Regions from separate parts of the Bacillus carboniphilus genome, predicted to be linked through region 1. Evidence: predicted binding sites of a transcription regulator. Region 1 holds the regulator's gene; each other region holds the start of a gene.

Region 1 (7,252 bases):
CAGCCAAATGTCTTTCTGCCATTGCCATACCAACAGCCATTGCAATACCTTGACCTAAAGGTCCAGTTGTGGCATCAACACCTGCCGTATGTCCATATTCAGGATGTCCAGGAGTTTTACTACCCCATTGTCGGAATGATTTTAAATCATCCATTGAGACGTCATAACCACATAAATGAAGCATACTATATAAAAGCATAGAACCGTGACCTGCCGAGAGGACAAAACGATCCCTATTAAACCAATTGGGGTTTTTAGGATTGTGATTCATATAATTAGTCCATAGTGCGTATGCCATTGGAGCAGCTCCCATTGGCATACCTGGGTGTCCAGAGTTAGCTTTGTCTACTCCGTCAATTGATAATGTTCGAATTGTATTAATAGATAGAGCATCTATTGAATGTGTCATTTAAGACCATCCTTTCTTTTCAATCTAAACTACTCCCTTATAATATCCTTACAAAGAAAAACATACAACCATTTTTGACGAAAAAACCGAAAAAGGTACGTACAACTTAATAATTTTCTATTTCGTAAATATTAATGAAAATTTTGGTCATTCCTTAATTTTCTTGGAGTTACATCATTTCCTTTTGGATCGACAATTTTTACGTTTTTTAGTGTCTTTTTCATATTTCCTCGAAAAGCCGATAAATATTCCTTTCTTAACCCTTCTTGTTCTTTTTGTTCTTGATTTGTTAATCCTTCATTTTTTGATTTTTTGGAAAGTTCATTTATTCGATTCATTTTTTCTTTTGATAACATCTGTTGATTTCCTCCCTGTCAATAAATTCTTTTCATTTTCCTCAATATAGTGTTGATACCTTCGATGAACAGTTGCTTTAGAGACCTCGTATCCAAACCCCCTTAAAGTAGCTGCAATTTCAGAAAAAGTAAGCTTATTTTTTCTAAGTCTTACAATCTCTTCAACAGGGACTTCAATCATTTCCCTACCAGTACTTTGATGGAGGTTCTTTAAATTGTTTTGAGGTTTATAACCTCGCTCAATTGCTTTTTTCATTCCTCTTTTAATTTTCAAATTATGAATTTTACGTTGATACTCTTCAACTATACTTACGATTTCAAGAACCATCGAATCTGCCTCTGATAAAAGAAGCTCACCTCGATGGTTCACTGTAAAAATTTTCACTCCCGCCTTCTTTAAGAAGTGAATAAGGGCTATTCTTGCATTTCCTCTTCCTAATCTTGTTTCATCTTGAATTAATAAATAATCAACTGATTTTTGGTTTATATGTTCTATTATTTGAAAAATTCCTTCTCTTTCTAAATCATATCCACTTGCTTTTTCTACAATAGTTTCCACAACTTCAAAGTGATACTGATTTGCCAATAAAAGCAATTCTTCTTTTTGTCTTGATAGAGATGTTTCTTGCTGCTGTTTGTTTGTACTTATTCTACAATAAACTAAAGCTCTCAACCTTCACACTCCACTAATCGTATATAATCATAGAAAAACAAAATATTTTTTCCGAAGAAGAACTTCCATGTATGACCTTTTTACTCTTCATGAACCAAAAAAGTACAATGTTGTCCGTTCTTCTGGGATGTTTCTCCCTTCATTTTTGAACATCCACTTAAAGTGACATAGTCATTTTCAACATGTTCTTCTTCTACTTGAATAGGAATGATTAGCCTTTCACCAGTTTGAATTTTTTCATCTATAAGTTCATTTTTCTCCTCGACCCAATTAACAAACTCGCTGTCAGAGAGTGAATGATAATCTTGAAATTGTTTAGACAAGTTCCATAAACTATCTCCTGATTGTACTTCAATCATAACATAGTTGTCCAATTCTTCTTCAGACTCAACCAATGCCCCAAAACCAACTGCAACAACAACAATAAATAGAAAATAAAATGATATTGAGTACTTATCCATTTTTTCACCTCATCAGAATGTTTGTTCTCTTTTTATTACTCTTATTATAAACACGAACAAACGTTTTTATCAACTTGTTTTTCGAACTTACGTTTGTATATAAAGGAAAAACATGCTATACTTATCCTAATTAACCGGGAACGAGGTGCAGACGATGAAAAAACTTTCTAAACGGCAACAAGATATTTTAGACTTTATAAAAGATGAAGTTAGAAAAAAAGGATACCCACCTTCTGTACGCGAAATTGGCGAAGCTGTTGGACTAGCATCAAGTTCAACAGTACATGGCCACTTGTCACGTCTGGAATCTAAAGGTTTGATTCGACGTGATCCAACAAAACCGAGAGCGATTGAGATTTTAAGTGGAGAGGAAGTAGAGATTCCTCAATCTGGGGTGGTGAACGTTCCTGTAATTGGTAAAGTAACTGCTGGTTTGCCAATTACTGCAATTGAAAATATAGAAGAATACTACCCACTTCCTGATCGTTACAACATTAATGATGAAAATGTATTCATGCTTGAAATCGTTGGTGACAGTATGATTGAAGCAGGAATTCTAAACGGAGATAAAGTCATTGTGAAGCAGCAACAAACAGCTGTAAATGGTGATATCGTTGTAGCAATGACAGAAGATGATGAAGCAACTGTAAAAAGATTTTTTAAAGAAAAAGATTTTATTAGATTACAGCCAGAAAATTCGACAATGGCGCCAATTATTGTTAGAAATGTTTCGATATTAGGTAAAGTGATTGGCTTATATCGCACCATGCATTAATGCCCATGTGAAGGTATAATTTATTCCCCTAATGAGAGGTGTCAACTATGTTGGTTGACACCAGACTTAACTACTGAAGTGATTTTATTTATTATGAATCTTCCTCTTTATTATGATATAAATCCTCTTATTCATCATTTTCTAATACTTTGCGGTGGGGTTGGTATATTGTTTCTAGAACCTTTATACATATTCTTATAGATTTCATCTAATGAAGTAGTAGAAAAACTATTTGAAATTAGTTTAAAATCATCGTTGTATTCAGTTTGTTCCTGATTAATATAGTCTACCAATTCACTCATTTCATTCTTTTTATTTGTTTCAATTTCTAACTTATTAATTTTTTCTTTCAACAACAGAACATTTGCTTCTTTTTCCTTTTGTTTAGCTTCTTGTCTTTCAGCGAATCCATCAAATTCAGTCCTTAAATAGTTAAGAGAGGAACTCATTTCATCTGCTATTTCTGCCAGACGATTAATGTATTTTATATAACTGTTTGCAAGTCGGTTATTTACTTGAACAGGATAGTTAAAATCAAGATCCACTTGACTCCAAGCTTCTTCAAAGAGAGTCCTAACTTGCACATTTGCTGTGTATATGTGATTGAATGGCTTTATTTCAATCTGATACTGAACAAATTGATAACCATTAGGGTGATGTTTTATTTCACATTCTTCAGATTCATATAAACTTTTTAATCCATTTTCTTTATTTATATAGGCTATGGCAGTGACATCTTTATTAATTTCTCCTTTTATAAACTGATTGATTTTTTTCCAATCCTGTTTATAAAGGTGTAGCATTTTAATTTCGATAAGGTCGGTCATTTTACTTAAGTAATTCTCTTTATTAATCACTTCCTGCTTCTTTTTTACTTTTTGTACAACCTTATCTAAAAGAGTACTAGAATTTACAGTCCGAAAATGTACAATATTTGCGCAAGGTGCAGCTTTTAATTTTTCTGTAAGAAGATGACCAGCGGCGTATAAATCACCCCTTTTATCCATGTAATCATCACATATTTTCGATAACTCATTCCAATTAACTTTTATATCAGCCAACACTTCGTCACTCATGTTTATTTGAGAAGCCTTTAAATATTGTTGTAAATCCATCTATATCACCCTATTAAAGAATTTTTAACATCTTTTCGATATTATTTCTAATTGAAAAAGTCGATTTGGACATCTTTTATTAATGTATGTCTGACAACCTTTATTTTTACTTCTTTTATTTAAAAGTCTTAATTTTTCTAAGGACAATGATATTCTTCATTGACATCACTTCTGAATTCATACATTTCTTAAACTGAAAAAGTCGGTTTAAGACAAAGAATGGATGTACAAAACTTCTTTTTTATCATGGATATGAGTTTAAATTGTTTCTAATACTACTTATTCTAAAAATATAAGATAATATTTTTGAACATAGTACAATGTGTTGTGCTATAAGTATTTTGTTTTATTAGTGCGTGTTTAAAAAGTAGGGAAAAATGAACGCTGAAAAAAAAGCTGAAGCCCTTTGTTCACACCTGACAAGCATAAGGAGAACATTTTGTGAAGGTGTTTTTTACCTTCACAAAATGTTTAACTATTTCTGAAGATCTACTAAGAACAGTCACGTCCTGTAACTAACGTAGATCCACCTAAATCCTTTAGGCGTCTCCGGTGTAAGGGCTGAAGCTAGACAAGAACGAGGCGGTCTCCTTAAGGATCACAGGCTAAGTACAACTACGTCGCGAGAGCTAACGCCTGCGCTAGCACATCGTGTGCGTCTGAGGAGCGGAAAAGCAAACCAACAAAGTTATTCAACCGACATTTTTTTAGGACTTTTTAAACAACCTCTATTACTTTATTCTGTTCCTTCACTGTTCCTTCGTTTATAGCGGTTGCTGTTAAGTTACCTCATTTTTTAAAATTTTCACCCTTTACCTCTTCATTCCATTTGTTATGTAATACCGAACCCCATGTTTATGATCAAGCAACCAAATGAGAAGACATTAAAAAATTATAAAAGAGCTTTTAGTTGTATAGGGTACCTGTCATTTCATTTTACATGGTAATATTTATATTATTTTCCACTCAATTAGAGGTCTTAATTGATGATAGTATAAGAAAATGTATTTGCCGATTAGGTTTTAATAATGAAAATAATAAGTACATTCAACTAAATGACGAAGAAAGAACTACTCACAAGATCGATAATGTCCATAATATAAATGTATACAAAAATGATATTATAAAAATTACTAATCAACACAAATAAAAAAACGCCCCTCAAGGCGTCCATTTTATTTTGCAAATCAGTTATAATGATCTTAGGACAAGCATAGAATAAAAAAGACCACAGGTGCTGTAACACCCACGGTCAATATACAATAGACGCTCTAAGGGCGATACTTCTATAAGTAGAGTGTCAGAATAACCACCCAATTTTTTTGTGGGTGTTTTTGTCGGTTGTTTTTTTATACCTTTTTATTATGGATTACACTCCCCACAAATTTAAACCCCTCGATACCTTATGCCTCAAGGGGTTAATAGATTAATAGCTTGACATGTATTGATCACGTTCCCATGGGTGAACTTGCGTGCGGAACATATCCCACTCAATTTCTTTTGCCTCTACAAAGTGTTCGAATAGGTGGTCACCTAACGCTTTTACCATTACTTCATTAGATTTGAATTCTTCAATTGCGTCTGCTAGTGTTGCTGGTAAATCAACGATTCCGTTCTCAATTCTTTCTTGCTTAGACATGACATAAATGTTTCGATCAATTGGTGCTGGAGCTGATAATTTATTTTTAATTCCGTCCAGTCCTGCTGCTAAAAGAACACTCATTGCTAAATATGGGTTCGCAGAAGGATCCACACTTCGAACCTCAACTCTTGTACTCATTCCTCTAGAAGCTGGAATACGAATTAGTGGACTTCTATTACGAGCAGACCACGCAACATAACATGGAGCTTCATATCCAGGAACAAGCCGCTTATAAGAGTTTACTGTAGGATTTGTGACAGCTGTAAAGCTAGTCGCATGCTTGACAATTCCCGCAATAAAATGGCGAGCTGTTTCGCTTAGCTTCAAGTCTCCATTTGGATTAAAGAAAGTATTTTCTCCATCTTTAAAAAGGGATAAGTTGCTGTGCATTCCTGACCCATTCACACCATATAATGGTTTAGGCATAAACGTTGCATGCAAGCCATGCTTACGAGCAATTGTTTTTACTACTAACTTAAAGGTTTGGATATCATCACAAGCTTTTATTGCACTTGCATATTTAAAGTCAATTTCATGCTGACCAGGTGCTACTTCATGGTGAGAAGCTTCAATTTCAAAGCCCATCTCTTCAAGTTCAAGAACAATATCGCGACGACAGTTTTCTCCTAAGTCTGTAGGAGTAAGTCAAAATATCCTCCTTCGTCATTTAGCTCTAAAGATGGCTTTCCTTTCTCATCTAGTTTGAATAGGAAAAATTCAGGTTCTGGTCCTAAATTGAAATCAGTGAATCCTAATTCTTCCATTTCGTTTAAAATACGTTTCAAGTTATTACGAGGATCTCCTAAGAAAGGGGTTCCATCTGGATTATAGATATCGCATATAAAACGAGCAACTTTTCCTTTTTCAGATGTCCAAGGGAAGATGACGAAAGTATCTAAGTCAGGATATAAGTACATATCTGATTCTTCAATTCTAACAAAACCTTCAATGGAAGAACCGTCAAACATCATCTTATTATCTAACGCTTTTTCAAGTTGACTAACAGGTATTTCAACATTTTTAATCGTTCCTAAAATATCCGTAAACTGCAATCGAATATACTTAACGTTCTCCTCTTTCACTAACCCCACAATATCTTCTTTTGTATACTTAGCCATTCCTTTAACTCCTCCTAAAAAATTTAAAATTAATGGAAGAACCTTGACATATCTCCTTGTCGTAAGCTAGATCGACGAAGGCGATCGCCATTGATTAGTTCTTCTCTTAATAATTTTCTCAGTTCTGCATTTGATAGTTCTGGACTTTTTTCTCTTGCTTGTTCAGCACGATTCTCTTTTAATGTGTATATTTCCTTGATGCCAGCTAAATTAATCCCTTGTTCAATTAAGGTTTTAATTTCTAAAAGTTTGTCAACATCATTGAAAGAAAATAATCTGCGCTTTCCTTCTGTACGATGTGGAGTAACTAATCCATTTTCTTCGTAATAGCGGATTTGCCTAGCAGTTAATTCCGTTAACTTCATGACAGTTCCCATCTGAAATAACGGCATCGATCTTCTTTCAAAATCGTTCATCGAAGTTACTCCTCCTTCTAGTGTCAATCTTTGAAGTTACTATCATTATAATTCATGTTAGATTATCAGTCAATAAAATGTTAGGAAAACTAACATGAACTATAAAATCAAAAAATACATCTCTCTCCAACACAAAGAGTGCTTTTTTTCTTGTAAGAATCCATTTTAGAATAGTCTTAGCTATCTTTGTGTCCATAAAACAATATGAAAAAACGTTCATAAATGTTTTCCTTGTTAACTTTTCTTAACTTTCTTCTGCATCTCTTGTTTCCCAATAATATTCACTA
Region 2 (7,252 bases), 660 kb from region 1:
GCTTTAAAGCAGCATGAAACATTTCCCCTATATCTGGAGCTTCTAAACGATAATATTTACGCTCTTTTAGTTTCAATCCGTAGGAAGCAAAGTGTGCATATTGACAGTGATTAAACTTCTCCATCCTTGAAACGCTGCCTTTAATATGCTGTCCATATAAACTTTGAGATACATTTTCCTGAAGCGGTTTTGCTTCATTTCGATAAAACAGACTTGAAACCACTCTCTTCGTTTTTAAGTTCCATTCTCTTCCTGAGACCAGTTCTCGATAAGCATCCCACCAAACTGCCTCGATCGGATATTGGTTTTTCCACGCTTGTAATTGAGTAGATAAAAACGAAAGGGTTGTTTGATAATTCACCATATAGTGCAAGTGGTCCCGTTGCTGTTGTTCTTCTGGCTCATTTAAGTAATACGTTCGCTCCATCGTAGGAAATAAATCCTCTAATCGATTAATAATCATCGAAGGCTGCAAGGACTTTCCTTCTTCATCCGCTAGCGAAAAGGATACAGTTACGTGGTCAGAAGCACTTGCCAGCGCCATATAAATAAGAAAATTTTCATCCAATAGTTGCTCTCTAGGAGTAGGCGCCAACTTAATTCCATAATGATAAAGTAATTCTCTATCATCCTCAGATAAGACTCCATCATCTGAAGGAGTTGCAGGTAAAACGCCATCGTTGGCACCAATAATGAACGACTGCTTAATATTTAAAACACGAGAGCGATCAAAATTGACGACTAATACTTGATCAAGTGCTGGTGGGACAAGAGAGAATTTCATTTCTTCAAAACCTGTTTCTAAAAGCTCCATAAAAAGCTTAGGCGTTAACCTTTGATCTGACAACAAATCATAAAATTCCTCCAACAAAGAAACAACGGCATCCCACGCTTGATTATGCTCTCTAGCCTCTACTAAGTCCCCTTTTTGCTCCGCTTCATCTTTTAATCTTTCTATTTTTTGAGGAACTTTGAGATCTTCCAAAAAGGAATATAGTGCTTCTACATATTGATGTCCTGTTTTGGCTTCTTTAAGTTGACCCTGCAATTTTTTAAGAGGTGCTGTGATGATTTTTTTTCTGTTATTAAGCATTGCTTCCATTTTTATGTCGTCATCTGTTTTCGTGTAATCATCCTCTAAAGAGTGGTAACGACGGTAAGACCATTGTTGTAACCATTTCTTTGATCCTTGAATACCGTATGCAAGTACATAGTTCTCCAGCTGGTCCATCTCTTCTCTCATTTGTTCTCTGTTAGCATCCAGAGGATAAAGAAGCTCTGTTTTTACCGTGCGAAAAACCGCTTCATAACGCCAGTTTCCAATTATGGATTCTAAAGTGGAACGAATGAATTCAATCAGCGGGTGATGAAGCATCGGTCTTTTTTCATCAATAAAATAAGGTAAATCATAATCAGTAAATACTTGCTCCATTACATCACCATAATCATTACTGTTGCGAATAAAAATAGCGATATCATGATAGCGATAGTTTTCTTCCCGAACAAGCTTTTTTATTTGCCTTGCAATCCCCTCAACTTCTGCTCTCCTATTCAAGGCTTGTCCTATCGTAACTGCTGGCTCCTCTTCATACAAAATCGTCGGTCTTGTATAAAAATGCTCTTCTAAGTGACGGAGCGAGGTTTGATGATGAAAACGAGGTGCTTGTCCTGATAGCTTCTTATGTTCAACCTCTTGATTTGCTTCATTGGCTATCTTTTTCAGTTGCTGGTACGTTAAACCGGTCATTCGAAACAAGTGTAATTCATGAGGCGCATGATCTTGAAAAGGTTTATCAATTGTTAATGAAAATGTCACTGACTGAGCCGTTTTGATAAGTTTGTCCAAAACGATATACTCTTGTGGAGTGAAGCTATGAAAACCGTCCACATAAATATCAGCGTGTTGAAGGTAGCTTGATTCCTCTATTTTCTCTGCCAATAATCTTAAATAGTCTTCACCATCGATGTATTGATAGGCCATTTTCTTCTCAAGCTCGCCATAAAGCAAGGTTAAATCATGTAATTTATCAGAAAGGACGTTATTACCTTCAATTTGAGAAGACTCTTTTAACATTTCAGGGGTCACACAATAACGTTTAAATTCTGTTAACAATTTTTCAATTTGCTCAACAAACCCCTTTTTTTCACTCGCTTTCGCAAAAATTTTCAATTCACTCTTATGCTGTTCAATAATTTTTCGGAGGATCATATGGATTCCTGTGCTGGAAATATGATTTCTTGTCATTCCTCCCTCTTGTTGAAGGACACGCCAAGCTAATCGAGAAAAACTAAAAACTTGTGCCCTCGCAATCCCCTTTAATTGTTTATCTTTTACAAACTGATAACCGACAGCAAAAGACATTTGATCGGGAACAAGATAAATAATAGGACGTTCAGTTGTTGGATCTTTCAATAATTTATCTTTAATCTCATTCATCACTGTGGCTGTTTTTCCGGAACCACTTCTTCCAATTAAAAATCGAACACTCATTGTTCTCCCCCTCTCGTTTTCAGGTACTTTTTGCACACCACTAACAAACATTAGTTCTATTTTATACTAATATCGTCAACACGAAAAGTTCTTATAGGTGGTGTTTTTTTGCAAAAGTCGTTTTTATAGGTTAAAAATCTCTTTTTCTTATAGATATTTTCGACTTTTAGATCTTTCCCACTCTCAAAAATAAAAAGCTGTCCTTAAGCCGAAAGAAACGACTGATTAGACAACTTTTTATGGCTTGACCTTACCAATAATCTCATCTATCTCAATTAACCCAAAATGACGACTATCTCGGCTATATAGGCGGTTATCCCCCATGACAAAAACGTACCCTTCAGGAATCTCTTCCATTCCATAAGTATTCTCTAACTGCTGTAACTCGAAATCTCCAGTTAGTAGGCCGAACGGCTGTTTTTTCTGATTCGCTTTCAAAAAGGGCTCATCTACAGGCTCACCATTGATATACAACTGATCATCTTCATATTTTAATTTCTCCCCTGGTAAGGCAACCACTCGTTTCACTAACACTTCTTCTTCATTATCTGAAGGGGAAAAGACAACAATGTCAAACCTTTCAATATCGGTCAATAAATAAGCCCATTGGTTTGTAACTACATAATGACCTTGATGAACAGTAGGCTCCATCGAAATTCCTTCTACTTCATATTGAGCGTAAGAGGATTGTATGAGAAAAACAAACAAAATGACACTAACAGTTACGAACAAGATGATATAAAATTTTCGTGACATTGTTTTCGCCTCCTCTTCTTAGATGCTTTATAATCGGCCGTTTGTAGGTTTATTGTTATTCTCCTTTATTAACTGAAAGTGATTGATTTAACCGTCGCTCAATTTGCTTTCCAATCAACCAAAGTAAAATAATTGCCACTACAGCAATAACTGTTTTTATAGGGTTTTCAATTAGAGAAAAAAAATCATACCCAATAAAGCTCACCATAAAAAACATAACAAGTTTACCTGAACATACGGCTAACATAAACTGCCATATACTGATTTTTGATAAGCCCGCTACTATATTAACGGCTGCCGCAGGAGTAAAAGGAAAGCATAACATAATAAACAATGGGCCAAATCCATGCTGTTCCACCCAATTCATCATTTTCTTAATGGATCGATGTTTTTGTATAAATTGAAAAAAACGCTCTTGTCCAAATTTACGGACGAGTAAAAAAACAATAATCGCTCCTATACATCCCCCTAACCATGAAACTAGAAACCCACCCCATAGCCCAAATGAGTTGACGTTAGCTACAATAAACAAAAAAAGCGGCAAAATAGGCAAGAAAGCTTCTAGCATTGTAATTAAAATTCCAGCCAAGGGCCCCAGAGCCCGATATTCTTGGAGAATTTTTTCAATATTTTCTATCGTAATAAAGTCAAAAATTGAATTGATGTCCATGGCTATTCCCCTTTTTAATAAAGGCACATAGTTATGTAAATAATCACTATTACTAATCTTATCAATCATATATTGTTCCTTTTATTTTAACCTTTTTCGGACAAACTTGAAACTAAAGCTATTTTTATGGTTGATTGTAACCTTTATTTAAATTATGATTAAAACAGAACAAACGTTCTTTAAGGGGGGGAGTATGTCATGGATAGTGAAAGTGTGAAAAACTATCTTTTTTTATCTATGGCTGTAAAAGTCTTTCACCAAGACCGTGAAATTCTTCAACTTAGTAACCTTCCTTTAAAAGAAACGTATGTAATGATCATTAATCAAGCCATAGAAAGTTGTCAACAAGATTTACAAAAAGTTAATAAAAAGCTTTCTAGGCAAGGAATCAAGGTTGTCCAAAAAAAGAGAGAGAAATCTTTTACCTTATATAAATGCTATAACCGCCAAAGCGAAAAACAATTTTCGCTCAATCATCAAACCATTCGTGAGGAAGTCGCCCTAATAATGAGAAAGTATCTTCAAAAATAAGAGGCATCCACTTTTTTATTATCGGTTTTTTATCTAAAATTTTTAGTATTTTGATGTAGGGATACTTTACTCTTTTCGCTATCAGGATCAACCTTATTACAGAAACTTTTTTTCATGACAACTAAAATAGAAATACCCCAGAATTATACACCTTTAACTATCTATTAAACTCCTTGCATCAAGCCTTTTCTGTTCCCTTTTATATTTCACTTGCTGCTGTATGGTTACTGCTATAATCTCGTTTATTTATAAGCGGTTTGCACGACGAAAATGAAAAGACAAACGATAAAAAATCTCATTTCCTATTAAACTTTTTATATTTTAACCGATATAAGTTTTGAGCGTCTATTTGACGTATTTCTATTAGGCAAACGGATGTGCCTATAATATTTAAGTGTTTGCTTATTTTATGTACAAACACTGAAATCTTACTCATGGAGGGAAAAGAAAATGAGAATTAACCACAACATAGCAGCACTAAACACATACAGACAATTGTCTGGTGCAAATGAAGCACAAGGAAAATCAATGGAAAAGCTTTCTTCTGGATTACGTATTAACCGCGCTGGCGATGACGCAACAGGTCTTGCTATTTCTGAAAAAATGCGTGGACAAATCCGCGGATTAGACCAAGCTTCTCGTAACGCTCAAGACGGTATTTCGTTAATCCAAACGGCTGAAGGTGCATTAAGCGAAACAACTGAAATCTTACAACGGATGCGCGAGCTTGCTACACAAGCATCAAACGACACATATACAACTAACGACCGTGACGAAATTCAAAAAGAAATTAACGAACTAACATCTGAGATTAACCGTATTGGTAATACGACAGAGTTTAATACTCAAAAGTTGTTGAATGGTGAAAAAGAAGATGGTTTTTCTGGAACAAGTGCGGGTCAAGTTTCAGTTGGTGGACTTACATTTGACTTTTCTGAAGGTGCAGGTCTTGAAGGATATACTATTGTAACAGGTAAAGTAGCTGATGCGACTACACCTGCAGCAACAATTGACACAGACGCTAAAACAATAACTATTGATGGTGATTTTACTGATGCTGGTGGTACAAAAGTAACTGCTGCAGCTTTAGAAACAGAAATAAATAAAGCATTAGCTACAGACGGATTTACTGAAACTGTTACAGTAGGTGGTACAGCTAATGATGGAACTACAACTGATGCAGTTTCTGGAGTAATTACAGGAGGCGCTGGTGCTGGTGCTGGCCTCCAATTCCAAATTGGGGCTAATCAAAACCAAAGCTTAACATTAGAAATTTCTGATATGAGAGCTGCAGCTTTAGGATTAACTGGAACTGCTGGAACTGCTAGCTTCACAGGTACTAACACAGTTACTGATGGAACTAATAGTACTACTAACGAGGCAGCTCTTGACGTAAGTACAGCTGAAAATGCTTCTAATGCAATCACTGTAATTAACAATGCAATTAACTCAGTATCAGCTGAGCGATCTAAGTTAGGTGCTACACAAAACCGTTTAGAACATACAATCACGAACCTTGATACGTCTAGCGAAAACTTAACAGCTGCTGAGTCTCGTATTCGTGACGTAGACATGGCAAAAGAAATGATGGAGCAAACGAAAAACTCAATCCTTGCTCAAGCTTCTCAAGCAATGCTTGCTCAAGCGAACCAAATGCCACAAGGCGTACTACAATTACTTCAATAATAGAAGTAAACGACTGATTGAATTTCAAAAAGCTGGCTCTCTAAAGAGAACCAGCTTTTTTATACTTTATCCTACTCAATTCTTGTATTCGGGTCTCCTATAGACAGCCCATATTCTAATTCACATTCATTCGGACAACTTACACATCTCGCAATAATTGTGCAAACTTGATTTCCGGCTAAAACAGTCGCATCCAATCCAACAAGTGTCGTTGAAAACAGGCGTTCTTTCCCTTTAATCTCAATATCAATCTCACAATCTTCCGTCAGAGACTCTACGTAAATTGATACAGGTTGGGAGGAGTCTAGAGATTTAAAAAGAACGGATTCTGGATTATTTTCACTTAAAAATAACTTTTTAAAGTTGTATGCGATATTGATAGGATTGCGATAGGTCATGTTTTACACTCCTTTTTATGTTTTATTGAAGTATATTTTTCACAGAACAAAAAAAGACCTCATTCAAGGTCAAATCATACTTCTCTATCTCTCTTCCTATATAAACTATTCAATGGTTCATTCTTTCTCTTCTGAATTCGATAGTTTCTAACTACTTCTTCTCTTTTTAAACGTGTGTAGTCCTTGACTTAGCAACGTACTAGTCAAAAGTCTTGTGCCACTTAGCTTGAGCTTAGGCTCTTTTCCCATACCAAGTCTTTTCATCTGATATTCATACCAATATAACTCACTAAACCCTGATTGATCAAAGATCTTCAATGGAGTTTTCACTTTATCCAAATAATACGGTTTGAATCGATCTTGCTTTATTTGATTAGGTAAATCTGGTTGAATGACCATCTGTCTTGCAATCCCAATCATATTTGCTGCTCCACTTGATAACGCTTCTGCCATACCCTCTTCTGTTTTAAACCCACCGGTTACCACTAAAGGAATATCCACTTGTTCTTTCACCTTTTCTGCAAATTCAATAAAATAGGCTTCTCTTTTTCTTGTACTCTCTTTTTGCAAATCAATCATATTTTGATTTTCATAATTGCCACCGGATATTTCAAGGAGATCCACACCTAATTCATCTAATTTCTTGATCACTTCTAACGATTCATGTTGAGTAAAGCCGCCCTTTTGGAAATCTGCTGAATTTAACTTTACCCCTATTGG
Region 3 (7,252 bases), 430 kb from region 1:
AATTTATGGATGTAAACAAAAAAAGGAATAAAATAGAAAAAGCCCTCCTCTTTAGAAGTGGGTTTTGTCATATTATCAAAGAAGGTATCAATCAGTATTGACCCAATAGACTAAAAACATAACTATCAAACTAAGCCACAACCACCAATATTTTAGGAATAGTTGACCTTGCGTTAGGTTGATTAGATCGTTCAGAAAGTCCATTATTTAACCCGAACCCTTTGCCCTGGATAGATCAAGTTAGGATTAATGAAAGTTCTCTTTCTTTTAAACGAAAATTGATCGGATTAATAACTGCCCCTATTTTGCTGCATGCAAAAAACAATGTTGCAAATTCAATGGTATTAAATGAAAATGTTGACACCCTATCTCCTTTTCGAACACCTTCATTTATAAGAGCCTGCGCCACCTTATTCACTTCATGATCCCATTCTTGGTACGTCCAGCGAATATTTTGTGTCAAATCAACAATGGCTTCTTTTTTGGAAAACCTTTCTACTGTTTGATTAAATAGTGAACCTAATGTCATGTACACAGTTTTTTCCTCCTTATCGTAAACGCTTTCACTCCCTCTATATATTTATATTTTATAAAAAGGACAAAAGTCCTTGTTTTCTTTCTAAATTTTCTAATTACTCATTCGGAGACTAAATGGTACTACCTCATACTACTTTTAATATGATAAACTTAGTAATAGATTGTTCAAAAAATCACATGAAATTGACTAGGAGATGAGAATAGAATGAAAGTACAAATTAAACAACCTGTTTTTGCAGAAACAGCTTCTTTGTTTGTCCAAACAGCTAACCTTTATTCTGAAACGATTTTAGTAAAAAAAGAACATTGGGTTGTTGACGCAAAAAGTTTATTAGGCATTTTAGCTTTATCGCTTCAAAATGGAGATATTATTGAATTTATGACGGAATCAGAAAATGATAAATTACCTGACTTAACAAAGCTAACGGAACTTCCTTTTATCGAAGTAATTGGTTAAGCTAAAACTTTTGCACCTACTTATTAGAGCCAACGCATGTTTATTCACTTGAAGTATGTGAGAACGATATTCACCACATACTAAAACCCTCTAGTTTTCCACGCTAGAGGGTCAGAGGTGTTTTTTTAGATCCACTACTATTATATTCTGCAAGGTTAAGAAAGGACCCTATTTCTTCATATATTCATCTTCATGTAATTGCGATGGTAACTTTATGTTTTATTTAGGTTCACTTGTATGATTGAGCTGAACGGAATTTCAAAAGTACTTCCCTCTCTAGATACCACGTTTATTGTTCGATTAAGCTCATCTACAGAATGTACAATTCCAGTTATCGCTTTACGTTGATGATGGTCAAAATACACCATCGTTAGTTGTGTACCTAGCGTTATTGACTCATAAATCAGTTCATTTATTTCTTCAAGTTGTTGTTCATCAAGCTCTGGCATTGTTTCAAAGCCGTCTTCTTTCGTCCACTCCTTCAGCTGTTTCACATGCTCTGGAAGCATCATTGATGTCCACTTTATCGTTCCGCGATCACGTATCATGCTTTATGCCCCCCTAATAATTTACTTCGATAAACAGCTGTGCCTGCTTTGGTATAAGAAACGGCTCTAAGTAAAGAGGCACTCCCATATTTATCCCTAATTTTATCCATTGCATAGCCTAATTGATGCTCCTTGACCCGATTAGGAGAAAATAAGTCTAATTGCATACATTGATCATCCTCAATATTCGAAAGTGCAATCGATATTTTTCTAACTGTTTTATGTTGATAAAATTGTTCAAATAGTTGCAAGCATGTTTGATAAATATCCATTGTTATATTGGTGGGGTGATCAATCGTTTTAGCACGATGAAAGCCCCCTCCTTGCTCGTTCTTACTGTAGCCAATTCCTAGTGTAATCGTTCGACCTATTTTGTGATCATTTCTTGCCCTGCGTGCCACCTCTTCGGCAATTTCTAGAATGACATGTTTCACTTCTGAAGGATCATGATAATCTCGAAGTAAAATTTGACTTTTCCCGTAGCTAATTTGTCCTTTGACAATCGGCGTACCAACCTCTGATAAATCTACTCCCCATGCATGATAGTAAAGCTGATTTCCCATCACTCCAAACTTCTTCTCTAGTTGTTCAAGAGGAAATCGAGCAAGCTGACCTACATCAAAAATTCCCATCTTATTTAATGTATTCTCTACCCGACTGCCAATTCCCCACATTTCACTTAATGGTTTAACTTTCCAAAGTTTTTTTGGCACGTCCTCATATGTCCATTCAGCAATTCCCTTTTGCTTCGCCTCTAAATCTAAACAAAGCTTTGCCATCAGCATATTAGGACCAATCCCAATGGCACATGGAAGTTGAAATAAATGACGCAAATCATCTCGTATCCGTTCAGCAATTTGAACAGCACCTCCCCATAACCTTTCCGCTCCATCTACCTTAATAAAACTTTCATCAATGCTATACGTATGAATCGCTTCCTTAGGCACATAACGATGAAACAGACGGCTAATTTCAGTTGAAATTCGTACGAATAAAGCCATTTTCGGATGGACAATGTGAATTTTAGGATCATTCGGTATTTCAAATAATCGTGCACCCGTTTTAATGCCGTACTCTTTCTTTAATTTAGGAGAGGCAGCTAATACGACGCTTCCTTTACGATCTTTATCACCTACAACCGCTAAGTAACAGTCAAGTGGATCAAGCCCCATTAAAACAGCAGAGCAGCTTGCATAAAAGCTTTTCATGTCCACACATAAAATTTTTTGTTTAGAGAACTGACTGTAGTCCACCGTAACCTCACCACCATAAGAATATACGTTCGATTATTAGTATATTCTTATCTTATGGGAATATACGTTCTTATTCAATGGTAGTTTACGGAATCATTCTAGCGATTGGAACGAGCATTGGAGCATGGTTAGGAAGTAAGTTCGCAGTAAAACATGGATAAAAATAGGGGGGACGATTTATGATTGTCGCAGTAGTAACGATGTCTATTAAACTATTTTTCACGTAGAAAAAAGAGAAAGACAATTGCCTTTCTCTTAAAAATTACGCTTCTTGTGGTACAGATAACCCTAATCCTTCCGCTACTCTTGCTCCGTATTCTGGGTCACCTTTATAGAAATGCTCAATTTGACGAAGTTTAATTTCTTCTTTCTCGACTGGCTTCATGGCATTTACGATATTTTCAACGAGACGTTCACGCTCCTCTTCATTCATTAAACGATATAAGTCCCCTGCTTGTGTATAATGATCGTGATGATCATATGAAGTACTATCTGCTACACCTGAAACCTCATACGGCGTTTGTTTATTTTCAGGTGTCTCTTTAGGGGCGCCAAAGCTATTTGGCTCATAATAGGTGGAACCTCCGCCGTTATTATGGAAGGTCATCTGGCCATCTCGTTGATAATTGTGAACTTCTGTTTTTGGTCGATTAATTGGTAGATGATTATGATTTGCACCTACTCGGTAACGATGAGCATCTGCATAAGCAAATAAACGCCCTTGCAACATTTTGTCAGGAGAAGCTTCAATTCCTGGAACAAATGAACCAGGTGAAAACGTTGCTTGCTCAACTTCTGCAAAATAATTTTCTGGATTCTTATTCAGAACCATACGACCGACTTCTATTAATGGATAATCTTTATGAGACCACACCTTTGTGACATCAAAAGGATCAAATCGATACGTATCCGCATCTTCTAAAGGCATAATCTGTACATACACTTTCCAAGAAGGAAAATCTCCATTTTCAATCGCATTAAAAAGTTCTTCCGTATGATAATCAGGGTTTTCTCCAGCAAGTTTTTCAGCCACCTCTGACGTTAAATTGTTAATTCCTTGTTCCGTTTTAATATGGTACTTCACCCAAACTCCTTCACCATTTTCATTTACCCATTTAAAAGTATGGCTTCCATATCCATTCATATGACGAAACGTGGCTGGAATTCCACGATCGGACATGAGTATGGTCACTTGATGCAAGGATTCAGGAGACAGCGACCAAAAATCCCATACAGCTGTAGGATTTTTTAAGTGAGTTTTAGGGTCTCTTTTTTGTGTATGAATAAAGTCAGGAAATTTTATTGCATCTCGAATAAAGAAAACAGGTGTATTATTACCGACGAGATCGTAATTTCCTTCTTCCGTATAAAACTTAACCGCAAATCCTCGAGGATCTCGAACTGTGTCTGCAGATCCATTTTCTCCAGCTACTGTAGAAAAGCGCACGAAAAGCGGCGTACGTTTACCAACTTCAGATAAAAAGTTGGCTTTCGTATAAGTTGTAACATCATTAGTCACTTCAAAATAACCATGTGCCCCAGCTCCTTTAGCATGAACCACACGTTCGGGTACACGCTCCCTGTTAAAGTGAGCAAGCTTTTCAAGCAAATGAACATCTTGAATTAACGTTGGTCCTCGAGACCCTGCCGTCATCGAATTTTGATTATCACCTACGGGTGCACCCCAACTTGTTGTAAGACTTTTTTTACTCATCATAATCACCTCAATTAAAGTTGTAATTTTATAATATCAATAATTAAATAAAAATCAATATATTTTTATAATAATTATAAATAATTGTAATGGACAACTTTTTATGATACATAATGTTACTCATATGTAAATAAGAAAAAGGCTGATCCTTGCACTAGAATCAGCCTTTCCACCTTCAATTGCTTAATAAGGATCAACCATGGGACGATTTAAACAAGCTCTAATAAAGAAAGATAAATACTAAGCATAATAAAATTAATATTTATTTAGACCTTTACTTTTTATTTAAATATTTCAAAGAAACAAGTTCAAATAATGTTGGAGATAAATGAAACAAAACACTTCCCATATTCATCCACCATGGCAGATTTAATTCTCTTTTAGGCTTAATCATTAATCGGGTAATTTTCTTTGCAACATCACTAGCTTCAAGCATATATTTCTCAGCATTATTCACATAGTCACCAGATTTATCAGCAATTTTAAAGAAATTGGTTTTTATAGGTCCTGGATTCACAGAAGAAACAACAATATTTGTTTCCTTCAGTTCCATACGCAGACTATTCGTAAACCCTAACACAGCATGCTTGCTTGCTGCATAACCAGATGATTTTGGGGTGGCTATTTTCCCTGCTTGAGAAGCTATATTAATAATATGCCCCCTATTTTGCTCAATCATGAACGGTAATACTTCTTTTGTGCACGCCATTAACCCCAGAACATTAACATCTAACATCCCTTTTAAATCGCTTAAACTAGCATCAAGAAAAAAATCAAAAACGCCAAATCCAGCATTGTTGACCAGAATATCGACGAACCCTTCATCTTTTCTAATCTTTTGAAATACTTCCCTCACCTGCTTATGATTGGTCACGTCTATCCTGTATAAAGAAGCTTGTACGGATGTTCTTCGCTTTATTTCTTCCACTATGTTTATCAATTTCTCTTCTGATCTCGCTAACAAAATTGGTTTTGCCCCTAAACTGGCGACTTGATAAGCCATCTCTTGACCAATACCCGAAGAAGCTCCTGTGATGACGATGATTTTGTTCTCTAAACTTTTCAACATTGTCACTCTTTCTATATCTACTATATTTATACACTATCTGGAGAGTCAAAAGTTCTCCGGAATTTTTCAAAGCTTTTTCCCCATACTCGATGTTTTTTATGTAATGGTAAGGGATTCCCCTCGCTTTCCGCGGACGACCTGTCAAGCCTCCTCGTTCGTGCCTCACATTGCGGGGTCTTGACTAGCCCGTTTTTCCGCAGGAGTCTTGGGGTCCCTTACAAAGTCCATTTTATAAAGATGACTCAATCCCTTAGAAAGAGAATTTTCTGCATAAAAAATAACCCTTCTGCTTGATTTCATGTTAACCTATTAAGCGACTAAACAAAATAAGGAGACATGTCATCCGAGAAGAGTTATCTTTGATATTGTATCAAACTCAACAGCGAATGACCATAGTGATTATGTGGAAAAGAATAGATAAAGAACTTTCAGAATTTAGGACCTGTTTTACACGACAAGCTACCTATGAATGGTTTGTCGTCATGATTATTGGATTGATGTTACGTTCCGATCAAGTAGGATTAACCTCCATCATTCGTGAGCCTTTCGATCTCACCCAAGTCCTATCCTGCTATGATGCATTTTTTTAGGTCCCAAGCTTGGAAGTTAGAGGATCTTATTCAAACATGGACGAAGCTTGTTTATCGTAAGGCACCCATCTATAAGAAAGACGGCATCACCATCTTGGTAGGAGATGGCGTGAAGCAATCGAAAGAAGCACGAAAATGCCTGGTGTGAAGAGGTTACATCAAGAATCAGAAAATTCCTCAAAAGCCGAGTTTATCTTTGGGCACATGTTTGGTGGGATAGGTGTTCTCATTGGCGATCCTTCTAAGAAACTATTTTGTCTTCCTCTTTCGATCAGGCTCCATGACGGTGTCAACATGATTCGAAATTGGAGAAAAAAACAGAACAATTATGAATGTGAAGGTTCTCACATTGTTCAAATCATAAACGATGCGTTTCAAGCAGCTAAATGTATGGGAGAATCGCTCGTACTGCTTGATGGCTACTATTTATCCATTTTTGCTCTTATGAAACGGGCAGAACTGTTAGAGAAATCAGAAACGATGCTTCACCTTTTGACTAAAGCCAAGAAGTCTTGTAGGGCTTATACAAAGCCCGGTGAATATAAAGGGGAAAGGTCGTCCTCGTAAAAAAGGAGAGACCATCAAACTTCAAGACCTCTTTACATCAAGGAAGAGTGAATTCGTAGAAGCAACCGTCCGTTTATATGGAAAAGAAGAGACCGTTCGTTACCTTTGCCTTAATTTATTATGGGGGCAAAAGCTTTATCAAGAACTGCGATTCGTCCTTGTCATGTATGGAGAAAAAACAGCCATTCTTGTTACAACGAAGCTCGATTTAGATCCCGTTAACATCATTGAATTGTACAGTTTTAGGTTCAAAATTGAATGTACGTTTCGAGAGCTGAAACAAGTGATGAATGGATTTGGGTATCAATTTTGGTCAAAAGCCATGCCTAAACTGAGACGCTATGCAAAAAAAGGAATGATTCATCCATTAGAAGAAATGGAGGATGAAAAAGAGAAAGAACTCATCTTGTCCGCTTTGAAAGCAATCGAGGGATTTGTCATGTGTAGTTGTATCGCCATGGGGATGCTTCAAATGTTGTCTCTTACTTTTTCAACTAAGATTAATGAGAGTCCTGTT

Evidence for each region. Region 1 encodes LexA, which represses DNA repair genes until DNA is damaged. Its sites were predicted from a motif close to CGAACATATGTTCG; they were not measured.
Region 2: LC087_RS01275 (YhjD family protein) is a predicted target of LexA. The motif match lies at 4,083-4,096, and genes of this name have one in related genera.
Region 3: LC087_RS06880 (Y-family DNA polymerase) is a predicted target of LexA. The motif match lies at 2,814-2,827, and genes of this name have one in related genera.

Annotation. Positions count from the first base shown of each region.
Region 1 is NZ_CP129013.1:903,220-910,471, forward strand. It holds partial or broken gene tkt (transketolase) at 1-409, opposite strand, end outside; gene LC087_RS04595 (DUF896 domain-containing protein) at 541-765, opposite strand; gene LC087_RS04600 (YneB family resolvase-like protein) at 731-1,438, opposite strand; gene yneA (cell division suppressor protein YneA) at 1,519-1,899, opposite strand; gene lexA (transcriptional repressor LexA) at 2,054-2,674, shown strand; gene LC087_RS04615 (nucleotidyltransferase family protein) at 2,809-3,789, opposite strand; partial or broken gene glnA (type I glutamate--ammonia ligase) at 5,216-6,549, opposite strand; gene LC087_RS04625 (MerR family transcriptional regulator) at 6,579-6,965, opposite strand; gene spoIIP (stage II sporulation protein P) at 7,210-7,252, opposite strand, start outside.
Region 2 is NZ_CP129013.1:245,111-252,362, reverse strand. It holds partial or broken gene addB (helicase-exonuclease AddAB subunit AddB) at 1-2,491, opposite strand, end outside; gene lepB (signal peptidase I) at 2,729-3,247, opposite strand; gene LC087_RS01280 (TVP38/TMEM64 family protein) at 3,303-3,917, opposite strand; gene LC087_RS01275 (YhjD family protein) at 4,116-4,448, shown strand; gene LC087_RS01270 (flagellin N-terminal helical domain-containing protein) at 4,899-6,134, shown strand; gene LC087_RS01265 (hypothetical protein) at 6,206-6,532, opposite strand; gene LC087_RS01260 (NADH:flavin oxidoreductase/NADH oxidase family protein) at 6,680-7,252, opposite strand, start outside.
Region 3 is NZ_CP129013.1:1,335,075-1,342,326, forward strand. It holds gene LC087_RS06865 (AMP-binding protein) at 236-529, opposite strand; gene LC087_RS06870 (HPr family phosphocarrier protein) at 743-994, shown strand; gene LC087_RS06875 (YolD-like family protein) at 1,207-1,542, opposite strand; gene LC087_RS06880 (Y-family DNA polymerase) at 1,539-2,750, opposite strand; gene katA (catalase KatA) at 3,058-4,509, opposite strand; gene LC087_RS06890 (SDR family NAD(P)-dependent oxidoreductase) at 4,784-5,578, opposite strand; gene LC087_RS06895 (hypothetical protein) at 5,938-6,168, shown strand; gene LC087_RS06900 (hypothetical protein) at 6,304-6,735, shown strand; gene LC087_RS06905 (hypothetical protein) at 6,704-7,252, shown strand, end outside.